DNA from 2 places in the Paenibacillus sp. D51F genome. Region 1 is predicted to be linked to the other one. Evidence: predicted binding sites of a transcription regulator. Region 1 holds the regulator's gene; the other holds the start of a gene.

Region 1 (6,853 bases):
GATGCCCGGACGCTGCTGCAGCCGCATGCCCCTCCACCGGGTTGCCGTCTGCAGCCGTGCCGCCCATCGGCTGCGCTCCTCCAGCCGGAGCTGCGTTCTCCGCTCCCTCAGGAGCCCGCCGCGCATGCGCTTGCTTGAACGAATCGCTGTTCACCCAGTTGTCGAAGCTGGCCTTATCCGTCCAATGCGTCACGACCTTCAGCTCGTCCGATTCCTCCTTGCGGTCGAGCAGCAGCTCCATGCCCGCGAAGCCCGGCATCGTATGGACGCCTTTCGGGTTTTTGAACCTTTCCGCCACCTGTTCTCCGAAGCCCGACTTAATCTGAATCGTATTCGTTACGACGATCATTACCTTTCGCCTCCTTGCGAGAATGGGAACGCTCTTTTCTCAGTTTAACAGCCTGGGCAGCCCGGCACAAACGACGCCCTGTCCTCGGTTTTTTGCCCTTCCCGCTGGAAATAAAAAAAGCCTCCGTTCCAAAATGGAACGAAGGCTATCCGCAAATCCGTCTGGACGTCCGGCATCAGCCGTTCCATCCTTCGAATCTGCAAGGCAAGCGGCTTACTTCGCAGCCGTCTCTTCCTGCTCGGCTTTATGCTGTTCCGGATGAGGCTTGACGGTCAGCTCGCCGTTCTCCTCGTCGATCACCAGCATATCGCCTTTCTTGATATTGCCCATCAGCAGCTCTTCGGACAGCCGGTCCTCGATATGCTTCTGGATCGCACGGCGCAGCGGACGCGCGCCGTAGGCAGGATCGAAGCCTTCCTTGGCCAAGAAATCCTTCGCTTTGTCCGTGAGATCGAAGTCGACTTCCTGCTCGCGCAGCCGCTTGCGCAGCTCGTCGGACATCAGCGTCACGATGCGGGCGATATGCTCCTCTGCGAGGGAGTGGAACACGATGGACTCGTCGATCCGGTTCAGGAATTCGGGACGGAAGCTCTTCTTCAGCTCACCCATGACTTTTTCCTTCATCTGGTTGAACTCGCGTCCGGCATCATGCTGGGCCGTAAATCCGAGCGTCGAGTTGCGCTTGATCTGATCGGCGCCGACATTGGACGTCATGATGATCAGCGTATTCCGGAAATCGACCACGCGGCCTTTGGAATCGGTCAGTCGGCCGTCCTCCAGAACCTGCAGCAGAATATTGAACACTTCCGGATGCGCCTTCTCGATTTCGTCCAGCAGCACGACGGAGTAAGGCTTGCGGCGGACCTTCTCGGTCAACTGGCCGCCTTCCTCGTAGCCGACGTATCCCGGAGGAGCGCCAACGAGGCGGGAAGTGGAATGTTTCTCCATATATTCCGACATGTCGATGCGGATGACCGCATTCTCGTCTCCGAACATCGCCTCGGCCAAAGCGCGGGCCAGCTCGGTTTTGCCGACGCCGGTAGGACCGAGGAAGATGAAGGAACCTATCGGACGCTTCGGATCCTTGAGTCCGGCACGGGAGCGGCGAACGGCGCGGGAGACGGCCTTGACGGCATCCTCCTGGCCGATGAGGCGGCTGTGCAGGATCTCTTCCATCTTAAGCAAGCGCTCGGTTTCTTCCTCGGCAAGCTTGAGTACCGGGATTCCCGTCCAGTTGGCGACGACCTGAGCGATGTCCTCCGGAGTTACCTCGGAATCCGTGCGTCCCTGCTTTTCTTTCCACGTATTCTTCGTCGTGTCTAGCTCTTCGCGGATTTTCTGCTCCGTGTCGCGGAGCGCCGCGGCCTTCTCGAATTCCTGGCTCTGAACGGCGGCATCCTTCTCCTTGCGCACCTCGTCGAGGCGACCTTCCATCTGCTTCAGATCCGGCGGGATCGTATAGGTATGCAGGCGGACCTTGGAGCTGGCCTCGTCGATCAAGTCGATCGCTTTATCCGGCAGGAAGCGGTCGGTGATGTAACGGTCGGACAGCTTGACTGCCGCCACAATGGATTCATCCGTGATTTTCACGCGGTGATGGGCTTCGTAACGATCGCGAAGTCCATGCAGAATCTGAATCGCTTCGTCCGGAGTAGGCTGATCAACCGTGATCGGCTGGAAGCGGCGCTCGAGAGCGGCATCCTTCTCGATGTACTTGCGGTACTCGTCGAGAGTGGTGGCGCCGATGCATTGCAGCTCGCCACGGGCGAGCGCCGGCTTCAGGATGTTGGAGGCGTCGATGGCGCCTTCCGCGCCGCCTGCCCCGATCAGCGTGTGCAGCTCGTCGATGAACAGGATGATGTTGCCCGCTTGGCGGATCTCATCCATGATCTTCTTGAGCCGGTCCTCGAATTCGCCGCGATACTTGGTGCCTGCCACGACGGAGCCCATATCCAGCGTCATGACGCGCTTGTCGCGAAGCGTCTCGGGAATCTCGTTGGCGATGATCTTCTGAGCCAGACCTTCGGCGATCGCCGTCTTGCCGACGCCGGGCTCGCCGATCAGCACAGGATTGTTCTTCGTCCGGCGGCTGAGAACCTGGATGACGCGCTCGATCTCTTTGCTGCGGCCGATGACGGGATCCAGGTTGTTCTCGCGGGCGGAAGCTGTCAGGTCGCGTGCAAGTCCGTCCAGGGTCGGCGTGCTGACGTTGGCCGGCGCTCCGTGGTTGCTCGATACCGCCTCGCTGCTGCCGAGCAGCTGCAGCACTTGCTGCCGCGCCTTGTTCAGGCTGATGCCGAGGTTGTTCAGCACGCGGGCCGCCACGCCTTCGCCTTCGCGGATCAAGCCGAGCAGAATATGCTCCGTGCCGACGTACGTATGCCCCAGCTTGCGGGCTTCGTCCATGGACAGCTCGATGACCTTCTTCGCACGAGGCGTGTAGGCGATGTTGCTAGGCTGCTCTTGGCCGCGGCCGATGAGCGATTCCACCTCGTCCTGTATTTTCTCGAGTCCCAGACCAAGCGCGATCAGAGCTTTGGCCGCGATGCCTTCGCCTTCCCGAATGAGGCCGAGCAGAATATGCTCCGTGCCGATATTGTTATGTCCAAGCCGCACCGCCTCTTCCTGGGCGAGAGCGAGCACCTTCTGCGCACGTTCCGTAAATCGTCCAAACATCATTCGTAAGCACCTCCATCATGGATTACAGGGAGCAGCCGGCTGCGGATCAGCTCCGCGCGCCTTGCATCGCGCTGCTCCGTATTCATTTTCTCCTCGAATGCCTGCTGCAGGAAGCCAGGCTGGGTCATTACCATCAACTCATTCATAACCTGCGGGGAAACATCCCGAATCAAGCCCAGATCGATGCCAAGCCGAACATCCGACAATCTCTGAGCCGATTCCTTGGAATCCATGACCGCCGCATGGGACAGGATGCCGTAAGATCTCATCACCCGATCCTCGAGCCGAAGGCGCGACTCCGCCTGCAGACGATCGCGGGCCGCTTTTTCATGCTCCATGATCTGCCTGACGACGCCATGCAGATTGTCGATGATCTCATCCTCCGACTGTCCAAGCGTAATCTGGTTGGAAATCTGGAACAGATTGCCGAGCGCCTCGCTTCCCTCGCCGTACAGCCCCCTCACAGCCAGCCCCACTTGAGTAATGGCGGACAGGATTCGGTTGATCTGCTGCGTGAGCACGAGCGCCGGCAGATGCATCATGACGGATGCGCGGATGCCGGTCCCCACGTTGGTGGGACAGCTGGTCAGAAATCCGCGTCTCTCATCAAAAGCAAAGTCGACTGCTTCCTCATAAATATCGTCGATCTTGCTGGCAAGCTTCCATGCCTCCTGGACCTGGAAACCCGGATATAAACATTGGATGCGCAAATGATCCTCTTCGTTAATCATAATGCTGACGGATTCGTTCTCGCTCATGACGACCGCTCCCGCACGGGCTTCGTTCGCAAGCGCGGGACTGATCAGATGCTTCTCCACCAGCACCCTGCGCTCCAGCTCGCTGAGATCCGAAAGAACGATCGTCTCGAACGGGCCGATCGGCTCAAGCTTCCCTTCCTGCGCCACGGAAGCAAGCTTGCTCATGACTTCCGAGGACTGCTGGCTAGTGGCCAGAATCGGAAAGGGATAATTGTGCAGGTTGCGGGCGATTCTTACCCGGCTGCTGAAGACGATATCCGAATCGGGTCCGTCTCCCTTCATCCACTCGCTCAGCGCCTTCTGGGCAAACCGGTTGGCTGCCAATCCAATCCCTCCCTACCGTGCAGCCCCCTTGCGGAAGCTGCGCTTATGATGTCTATCTGGATGCTTCCGACCATCAGGCTTCCTTGATCTGCTTCTCCAGCTCGCGGATCTCGTCCCTGAGCTTGGCGGCGGCTTCGAACTCTTCTTTCTGGATCGAGCTCTTCATTTCCTGCCTCAGCCGGTCGATTTCCCTCTGCGTTTGAATCCTTCCGCCCGAGCGGCGGGGGATCTTGCCGACATGGACCGTATTCCCATGCACTCTCTTCAGCAGAGGATCGAGTCTTTCCCCGAAATGCTTGTAGCAAGAGCTGCAGCCGAACCTTCCTAGCTTGGAGAACTGCGAATACGTAAGTCCGCATTCCTCGCAGCGCGGCACCGCCTGCTTCGTCCCTGCCAAGCTTCCCGCAGGCTCGAAATCCATGAGCCCAGACAACAGGCTGTGAATGGAAAAGCCGTTCGGAGCTCCCGGGATGCCTTCGCCCCTTTCGCGGGCGCAGGCTTCGCAGATATGGAACTCCGTCTTCTCTCCGTTTACGATCTTGGTAAAATGAAGCGTTGCCGGCCTTTTGCCGCATTCCTGACAAAGCATGCCGCGTCCCTCCTCACCGGTCCTTCTCTATTGCTTACCCAGAAGCGAGATCAGCATCGCCTTCAGCAGCCTGGCCCGAAGCTCGTCGCGCTGCGGCAGCTTGATCGCGATGGACTCCCGGCATACAGCCGCCCGGAGCAGGCTGCCCTCTCGCTTGGAAATGAATAAAGCTTCTTCCAATTGGTAAATAAGTCCTTCTGCGGCGCTTTGATCGACTTGATTGCCGATCGTATGATGAATATGGCCGTGGATGGCTTTGAGCGCAGGCAGCTCGATCCGTTGGATCCGGATATAGCCGCCTCCCCCTCGCTTGCTCTCCACGAGGTATCCCTTCTCGAGCGTGAAGCGGGTACTGATGACATAATTGATCTGCGACGGCACGCAGGAGAAGCTGTCCGCCAATTCGTTGCGCTGTATTTCCACCGCACCTTCGGGACTGTCCTGAAGCAGCTGCTTCAAATGCTGCTCCAATGCATCGGAAATGTTTCGCATTTCACCCACCTCCCTATGCCGGGGCACCTTCAGGATTTTTCTTGAATTGCGGTTAGAAGCCAAACAGCCAAAGGCGTCCCTGTAGCATTCCCTCATCGGCGCAAATTAAGACCCGCGAACGGGGACCGGAAGAAAAGGATCTTAGCCTTGCGTAAGGCTGGATCAGAGGCAACTGACTTTGACTTTCTTTGACTTATATCTTTGATTATACTCCTTTTTCATAAAAGGTCAAGGAAACTTCCACTGCTGCCATCTATGCAAAAAGGCAGCCTCGCCCTGCTGTCGTTATCAGCTTGGGATAAGACGCCCCGCTTTATACTCCGGTTAGAAGAAGTCCATGAAATTCGTCATCCCGTCAGGGATTCGGCTGCCCAGCCGGACGGCCTCCGGCCGCGGACCCGAGATATGATCCATCTGCTGGAGATCCCGCGCGCGCTTATATCCGATGAGAAGAGCAGCCAAAGTTCCGATGGAGAGATCAAGGCGCTTGGACGAAGTTCCATCCTGATACCGGGAAAGGCTGCCCCTGCCCTCCTCCGTGATTTCCAGCATCCACAATCCGTCATTCCAGGATGCGTCCTCATCATGAATCTGGAGGACAAACTGATCGCGGACTCCCGGCTCGAACGGAAGCTGCTTGACGAGAGATTGGACATCGATGATACGAACCATGAAATAAGGATGAATGCTCTGCTCGATGCGCGGATCGACAAGCTGATAAGGCAGCGGATCCCCCGCATAGGTATGCAGCACAGCGGAATCGATCATGGAATCATGATTGCTGAAGAAATTCCAAAGCCCCACCCTCGCTTCTTCCGTAAGATAGACGAGCTCATGAATGTCGAGACGCCTCTCCTTCACCTTGTAGAGGGCATACCCTTCCGGCGTGCCGTTCTGGCTCCGGTACAGCACCGCATCCCCTTGCTTCCGCTTGAAGACCGAATGCTCCCACCAATCCGAAGTCCTTGCCAGCGTGCCATTGAAGCCCTCCGAATAGGTCTGATAAAGGATGCCCAGCAGCTCGGCATGATCGCGGACTTGAATCCGCTCGACTTTGCCGTTGTTGTGCATTCGTTGAGGCAGCTTGTCTGTCGCCAAGGTGTACTTGACCCGGTCGATGAACAGCTCCCAGCCGTATTTGCGGTAAAATCCAATCGAAAACGGCGCCAGCATGGAAATGGATTGGCCGTTCGCTTTCATTTCCTCCATCGCATGACGGAGCAGCTTGCCCACATGCCCGGAACGCCTCGATTCCGGCCAGCTTGCGACAGATGAGATTCCCCCCATCCTCAGCACGATGCCGTTCCAGTTCACCTCGAGTGGAATGATTCTGACCTGGGAGACGATTCGTTCCTGCTCGACACCTACGATAACTTCCTCGCACTTGGCTCTTGCTCTGGCCTGCTCCAGCTCCTCTGCGGAAAGCTCAATTTGGAAGGCATATTGGCTAAGCTTCATATGTTCGTCGAATTCTTCCGGCTTCAATGTTCTAATTTTCATCCTGCACCCTCTTTCCCAAGATGATAGGTATAGAGCTATTATGACACATATTGTATTTATTTCCCACTTGTATCCTTTTTAATAGGGTTCATTTTCAACGCCGGAAATTATTCCTCCCCTTAACTTTGCACGTTCTTTAAGGTTCATTTGGTTTTTCGTTAT
Region 2 (6,853 bases), on a different contig from region 1:
GTTTCCCTGGTGAGCAAGGAAGAGCTCGAGAACCAATAAATCAGCCTCCGGGCGCTGCAAGAGCAGCCTTGGACGCGCTTCACGAAAGCTCCCGCAGGGGGCTTTTTTTGATTTCCGCAGGCTGGTTGTCTCGAGTGTGTTTCTGATCTGAAACCGGCTTTGGTTGGTTGGCGGAACTTTTGAACAGACGTCGTTATAGGGTTGTTAGGGCCGATTACTGGTTCGGAGTGTCGGAATGGAGCATGGGCGGGGTGACATTGGGGTCGCAGTATCCTGGCAAGCGTCGCTTCTGCATCAGGCATTCAATGCGAATAGTCGGTTGGAGGCAGAGCAATGCCTTTAGCGAAGAAGCTGAAATCGGTATCGGACATAGGATCCGTTATTTGGTTCGATTTTGCCATTAAAATAAATTTAACGGACATGAGATCCGTTATTTTCTTTAAAAAGGGTCGAATGGACACGTTTGGCCCGAAATAGCGGATCGTATGTCCGATAAGATTCAAAATGGGCTGAAATCGTTGAAATAGCGGATCGTATGTCCGATAACATGGAATTGGGCTGAAGCCGGCCGATGTCGAAGGATACCCGATACAAACCAAATCGGGATTAAGGCTGTTGAAACAGTATGGTTACCGTATGTGATGTTCGTTCGTCGTCAAATCGAATTGGGGCGCCGGAAACGGAAGGTATGTCCGATGCCAATCAAACCGTGCTGCAGCCGGCGGATACTGCAAGCTATGCCCGGCATGGAACCGGGCTGGAGGCTGGGATTTACGGCAAGCCGGGCCATCCCTTCTCAGGCTGAGTCCGCCTGAGACTCGGCTCCGTCCGCTTTCAGGTCTCAAAGTAAACAATATCGTCAATCCTTGATGGTAAATGCAACCTTTTGGATCTGCATGCCGTTTCAAGAGGACAACACCTAAGGAGGCGCTGGGAATGGACAAACGAAATGCGGCTGGCGGGCTGATGCATAAGAGCAAGGTGCTGCTTCTAGCGGCGGGAATCACAGCGGGATCTTTGATGGCGTGGAATGCCTTTGGCGGTCAGCCGCTCAACAAGCCGGCATTTGCCGCAGGAACGGAGAATGCAGTGTTGAATACAGTCGCCGTAACGGGTAAAGGCAAGGTGTCGGTCGCACCGGATATCGCCTATGTATCGGCTGGCGTATCGGTGACGGCCAAGACGGCCAAGGAAGCGCAGGCTGGAGCGGCCAAGAAATACGACGCCGTGCGCAAGGCGCTGACAGGCACTTTCGGAGTCGCGGAGAAGGATCTGAAGACGACGAACTATTCGGTGCAGCCGCAATACCGCTATACGGATAAGGAAGGCCAAGTGCTGACCGGATACACGGCGGTGCAGGACATCCAGATTTCCTACCGCAACATGGATAAGACCGGCGATCTCGTCGACGGTCTTGCAGCGGCCGGCGCCAACCGGATCAACAACATCTCCTTCGGAACGGAAAAAGGAGATGCCTACACGCAGCAGGCGCTGCAGAAGGCAGTGGAAGCCGCCAAGGTCAAAGCGATGACGCTGGCCCAGGCATCGGGCCGCACGCTCGGCGAGGTCGTTTCGATCTCGGAGAATGGAGCCCAGGTCGTGCAGCCGATCATCGAGAGAGCACAGATGAAGATGGCAGCAGCGTCGGATTCTTCGGCCAACACCGTCGTGGATGCAGGCGAGGTCGACGTCACCTCCGACATTACCGTATTGTTCTCCCTCAAATAGACAAAAGAACAGCAGCCCCCGGAAAATCCGGGGGCTGCTGTTCTTTTGTCTATTCAGCCGAGCTTACAGCTTCTCGATCACTTTGTCGACGAGGCCGTAAGCCGTCGCCTCTTCCGCGCTCATGAAGTTGTCGCGGTCGGTATCCTTCTCGATGCGCTCCAGCGGCTGGCCGGTACGCTCGGACAGGATGGCGTTCAGCTTGTCGCGCATCTTGAGGATGCGGCGGGCACGGATCTCGATGTCGCTCGCCTGGCCTTCGGCTCCTCCGAGCGGCTGGTGAATCATGACCTCGCTGTTCGGCAGCGCGTACCGCTTGCCCTTGGCGCCTGCTGTCAGCAGGAACGCACCCATGGAAGCCGCCATGCCGACGCAGATCGTGGAGACATCCGGCTTGATGAACTGCATCGTGTCGTAGATCGCCATGCCGGCCGTGATGGAGCCGCCGGGGCTGTTGATATAAAGCGAGATGTCCTTCTCCGGGTCGTCCGCTGCAAGGAACAGCATTTGGGCGATGATGGAATTGGCCACCACATCGTTGACGCCGGTGCCGAGGAAGATGATGCGGTCCTTGAGCAGCCGGGAATAAATATCATAGGCGCGCTCACCGCGGTTGCTTTGCTCGATGACCATAGGCACAAAATTCATGTCCAAGTGCGAGTCCCTCCTTATAACCTTCATAAATAGTGGATATGCGGGGTGCTGCTTTTTCATTTTAATGGATTGCGATTTTAAAGTCAAATTTGGTCAAAGAAGTCGGGACAGCCGTCAATAGCCCAGTTTAACCGGCTTCCTTATTCTTTAAACCAGGAGCTTCCGTTCGGCAGCCGGAAGCGATGAGGCGCCTTTCGATCCTAAGTCCGATCCCCTCCGGATGCAAAAAAAGGATCGGCACGGATGCCGATCCTTCTATGTATGAATCCATATGTGTAAATTGGCGCGCCCGCTAGGAATCGAACCTAGATCTCAGGCTCCGGAGGCCTACGTCATATCCATTGGACCACGGGCGCTTGTAAAAACGTAACGTCTAAGATTGTATAACAGCTGGCAGGAAAAAGCAACACTAAAGGTTTCCGTGAAAAGAAATCCGGAAATCGGGTGTCGGCAACCGTTTACATCGGGTATTCCTCACTTGCGGGGGTTATCTAAAAGAGGTAAAATGATGGTGTGGGACGTAAAATGAATGGCTGGGACTAAAAATGTCCCATTATGGCCATGCACGAGTGGAGTGGGGGCGCTCATGCGCAGCATTATTGATTTGCAGCGTCAGCTCGTTCCGGATCTCGTCGATACGCTCCGCCGCCGTTATGCGATCCTGCACCAAGTCATGCTCTCGGATATGATCGGCCGCCGGACTCTGGCTGCCTCCCTGTCGATGACAGAGAGGGTGCTGAGGGCGGAGACGGATTTTCTCAAGGAGCAAGGCTTGCTTGAGATCAAATCCTCCGGCATGTCCATCAGCCCGGCCGGACGACGGCTGCTGGAGGAGATGGAGCCCGAGCTCGGAGGGCTGCTTGGCCTCAGCGATCTGGAGGAGAAGCTCAAGCAGCGGTTCGGCTTGCAGAAGGTCATCATCGTTCCCGGCGATTCCGAGAAATCGGATAGCGCCAAGCGGGAGCTTGGCCGCGCCGGAGCCGCAGCGCTCCTGCAGGTGCTGGGCGAGCGGGATGTCGTGGCGGTGACCGGAGGCACGACGCTTGCGGGCGTCGCGTCGCAGCTCGCCTCGAGCTCGCCGCGTCGGAGCAACCTGTTCGTGCCGGCACGGGGCGGGCTCGGAGAGAGCCTGGAATACCAGGCGAGCACGATCGTCTCGACGATGGCCAAGCGGACGGGGGCGCAGTACCGGATGCTTCACGTCCCGGACCATCTCAGCGAAGAGGCCTACACGAGCCTCATGCAGGAGCCCGGAGTGAAGGAGATCGTCGAGGTCATCCGCAGCGCGCGCATCGTCATTCACGGCATCGGAGATGCCATGGTGATGGCCCGGCGCAGACGGATCGACGGCGCGCTTGCCGACTCGCTCAAGGCGGACGGCGCGCTTGCCGAAGCCTGGGGCTACTACTTCGACCGCAGCGGCAACGTCGTGCACAAGATGCAGACAGCCGGCATCCGGCTCGAGGACATCGCGACGACCGAGGTCGTCATCGGTGTGGCCGGCGGCCGCTCCAAGGCGGAGGCCATCTCGGCGGTTCTGAGGTTCGGCCACGAGGACATCCTCGTCACCGACGAGGCTGCCGCCCTCGAAATCGCGGCGCTGACGGAATAAGAGCCATGCCGCAAGGTGATAATGGTTCTTGTCCATGCGCGCCGCGCGGACAAACTTGTTTTCATGGCAATCCGCGGGCTCTGCGCCTGCCAGGGGCAGGGCATGCGAATTGCTTTGAGATAAATGCATCATCAAACTTCATTTAACAGGAGGAATATCAACCATGGTTAAAGTTGGTATTAACGGATTTGGCCGTATCGGACGCAACGTCTTCCGCGCAGCACTGAATAACAGCGAGGTTCAAATCGTCGCTGTGAACGACCTGACGGACACGAAAACGCTGGCCCACCTGCTCAAATATGACACCACCCACGGCGTCCTGGACGCTACGGTAGAAGCTAAAGAAGGCGCGCTTGTCGTCAACGGCCGCGAGATCAAAGTCTTTGCAGAGCGCAACCCGGAGAACCTGCCTTGGGGCTCCGTAGGCGCCGAGATCGTCGTTGAATCGACGGGCATCTTCACGGCTAAAGAAAAAGCCGAGCTTCACCTTAAAGGCGGAGCGAAAAAAGTCATCATCTCCGCTCCGGCAACAAACGAAGACATCACGATCGTCATGGGCGTAAACGAAGAGCAATACGACGCTTCCGCTCACACGGTCATCTCCAACGCTTCTTGTACGACGAACTGCCTGGCTCCTTTCGCCAAAGTTCTGAACGACAAGTTCGGCATCGTAAAAGGCATGATGACGACGATCCACTCCTACACGAACGACCAATCCGTACTGGACGTTCCTCACAAGGATCTGCGCCGCGCACGCGCTGCCGCAGAAAACATCATTCCTTCCTCCACGGGCGCTGCCAAAGCCGTATCCCTCGTTCTGCCTGAGCTCAAAGGCAAGCTGAACGGCATGGCTATGCGCGTTCCTACGAAAAACGTTTCCGTAACGGATCTCGTAGCCGAAGTGAAATCGAATGTAACGGTTGAAGAAGTGAACGCTGCCCTGAAGGAAGCTTCCGAAGGCTCCATGAAAGGCATCCTGTTCTACTCCGAAGAGCCGCTCGTATCGAGCGACTACAACGGCAATGCGGCTTCCTCCACGATCGACGCCCTGTCGACGATGGTTGTTGAAGGCAACATGGTCAAAGTCATCTCCTGGTACGACAACGAGTGGGGCTACTCCAACCGTGTCGTCGACCTGGCTGCTTACATCGCTTCCAAAGGCCTGTAAGAAGTCCCTAATCGCATAGACGATTCCACAGCTAAAGAGGAGAGACGATTGATCGTTCTCCTCTTTAGCAATGTTTTATCCATAGAAATCACTACCGGGAGGGCGAGCAGCTGTGAACAAGAAGAGCGTTCGTGATGTGGAAGTAGCGGGCAAACGCGTATTCGTACGCGTCGATTTCAACGTGCCGATGGAAAATGGATCGATTACCGATGACACCCGGATCCGGGAAACGCTGCCTACGATCCAGTACCTGATCGAGAAGGGCGCGCGCGTCATTCTGGCCGCGCACTTCGGCCGTCCTGGCGGCGAAGTGAAGGAAGAGCTGCGCCTGACTCCGGTCGCTGCGCGCCTGGCCGAGCTGATCGGCAAGCCGGTCGCCAAAGCCGACGATACCGCCGGTCCCGATGCGCAGGCCAAAGCCGCCGCGCTGCAGGACGGCGACGTCCTGCTGCTCGAGAACACCCGCTTCAACCCGGGCGAGGAGAAGAACGATCCGGAATTCGCCAAGCAGCTTGCTTCTCTGGCCGACCTGTTCGTGAATGACGCCTTCGGAGCCGCTCACCGCGCCCATGCTTCCACGGAAGGCATCGCCCATCTGCTTCCGGCCGTATCCGGCCTTTTGATGGAGAAAGAGCTGGAAGTGCTCGGCAAAGCGCTGAACAATCCGGAGCGTCCGTTCACGGCCATCGTCGGCGGTTCCAAGGTCAAGGACAAGATCGACGTCATCAACAAGATGATCGAGATCGCCGACAACATCATCATCGGCGGCGGCCTGTCCTACACGTTCTTCAAGGCTCAAGGCCATGAAATCGGACAATCCCTCGTGGACAACTCCAAGCTGGACCTTGCTCTCGAATTCATCGAGAAAGCCAAGAAGCTCGGCAAGAACTTCCTGATTCCGGTCGATATCGTCGTATCCGACGACTTCAGCAAGGATGCCAACACGAAGATCGTCGACGTAGACGGAATTCCGGCTGACTGGGAAGGCATCGACATCGGGCCGAAAACCCGTGAAATCTATGCCAAAGTCATCAAGGAATCCAAGCTGGTCGTCTGGAACGGCCCGATGGGCGTATTCGAGATCGAGCCGTTCTCGCATGGCACCCGTGCCGTTGCTCAAGCATGCGCCGAGACGGAAGGCTACACGGTCATCGGCGGCGGCGATTCCGCTGCGGCAGCCGAGAAATTCCATCTCGCCGACAAGATGGACCATATCTCCACGGGCGGCGGCGCTTCCCTGGAGTTCATGGAAGGCAAGGTTCTTCCGGGCGTAGTCGCCCTTAACGATAAGTAACATCTCTTTCTCCCGAGTGGAGCGAGAGGAAAAGGCTTCGTGTTTGGTCCGCAATAGCGGAGTGGGCGAAATGGCCGTGGAAAAGTCGGATCCTGTTCTCACCGTTGACATCGTCAATGGACGGAACAGGGCTGACGTTCGCATTTGAAGGCCGGATTCCAACCTTTGAAGGGTTGAAGGAATAGAGGAATCCGGTGTTCAAGAGCGATTGGAACGGTCTTTCGTCTGCGCAGCCCCCTGCGGATCCAAACCATGCCATTTTTCAGGAGAGGAATGATCGTCATGGCAAGAACTCCCATCATCGCAGGCAACTGGAAGATGTTCAAAACGGTATCCGAGGCCGTATCCTTCTTCAGCGAAGTGAAAGGCGGAGCCGAGGTCGACGGCGTCGAGAGCGTCA

The links. The regulator CtsR, encoded in region 1, represses protease genes until heat stress. The targets are predictions, from matches to a motif close to ATGGTCAATAAAGGTCAAACA.
Region 2: clpP (ATP-dependent Clp endopeptidase proteolytic subunit ClpP) is a predicted target of CtsR. The motif match lies at 2,459-2,479, and genes of this name have one in related genera.

The regions. Positions count from the first base shown of each region.
Region 1 is NZ_JBKFAO010000019.1:133-6,985, reverse strand. It holds gene ACLBWT_RS21685 (antibiotic biosynthesis monooxygenase) at 1-349, opposite strand, end outside; gene clpC (ATP-dependent protease ATP-binding subunit ClpC) at 563-3,028, opposite strand; gene ACLBWT_RS21675 (protein arginine kinase) at 3,025-4,068, opposite strand; gene ACLBWT_RS21670 (UvrB/UvrC motif-containing protein) at 4,184-4,699, opposite strand; gene ACLBWT_RS21665 (CtsR family transcriptional regulator) at 4,727-5,191, opposite strand; gene ACLBWT_RS21660 (GNAT family N-acetyltransferase) at 5,516-6,691, opposite strand.
Region 2 is NZ_JBKFAO010000006.1:27,830-34,682, forward strand. It holds gene ACLBWT_RS12535 (HPr family phosphocarrier protein) at 1-39, shown strand, start outside; gene ACLBWT_RS12540 (SIMPL domain-containing protein) at 937-1,728, shown strand; gene clpP (ATP-dependent Clp endopeptidase proteolytic subunit ClpP) at 1,792-2,373, opposite strand; tRNA gene ACLBWT_RS12550 (tRNA-Arg) at 2,661-2,735, opposite strand; gene ACLBWT_RS12555 (sugar-binding transcriptional regulator) at 2,966-3,991, shown strand; gene gap (type I glyceraldehyde-3-phosphate dehydrogenase) at 4,155-5,159, shown strand; gene ACLBWT_RS12565 (phosphoglycerate kinase) at 5,272-6,453, shown strand; gene tpiA (triose-phosphate isomerase) at 6,736-6,853, shown strand, end outside.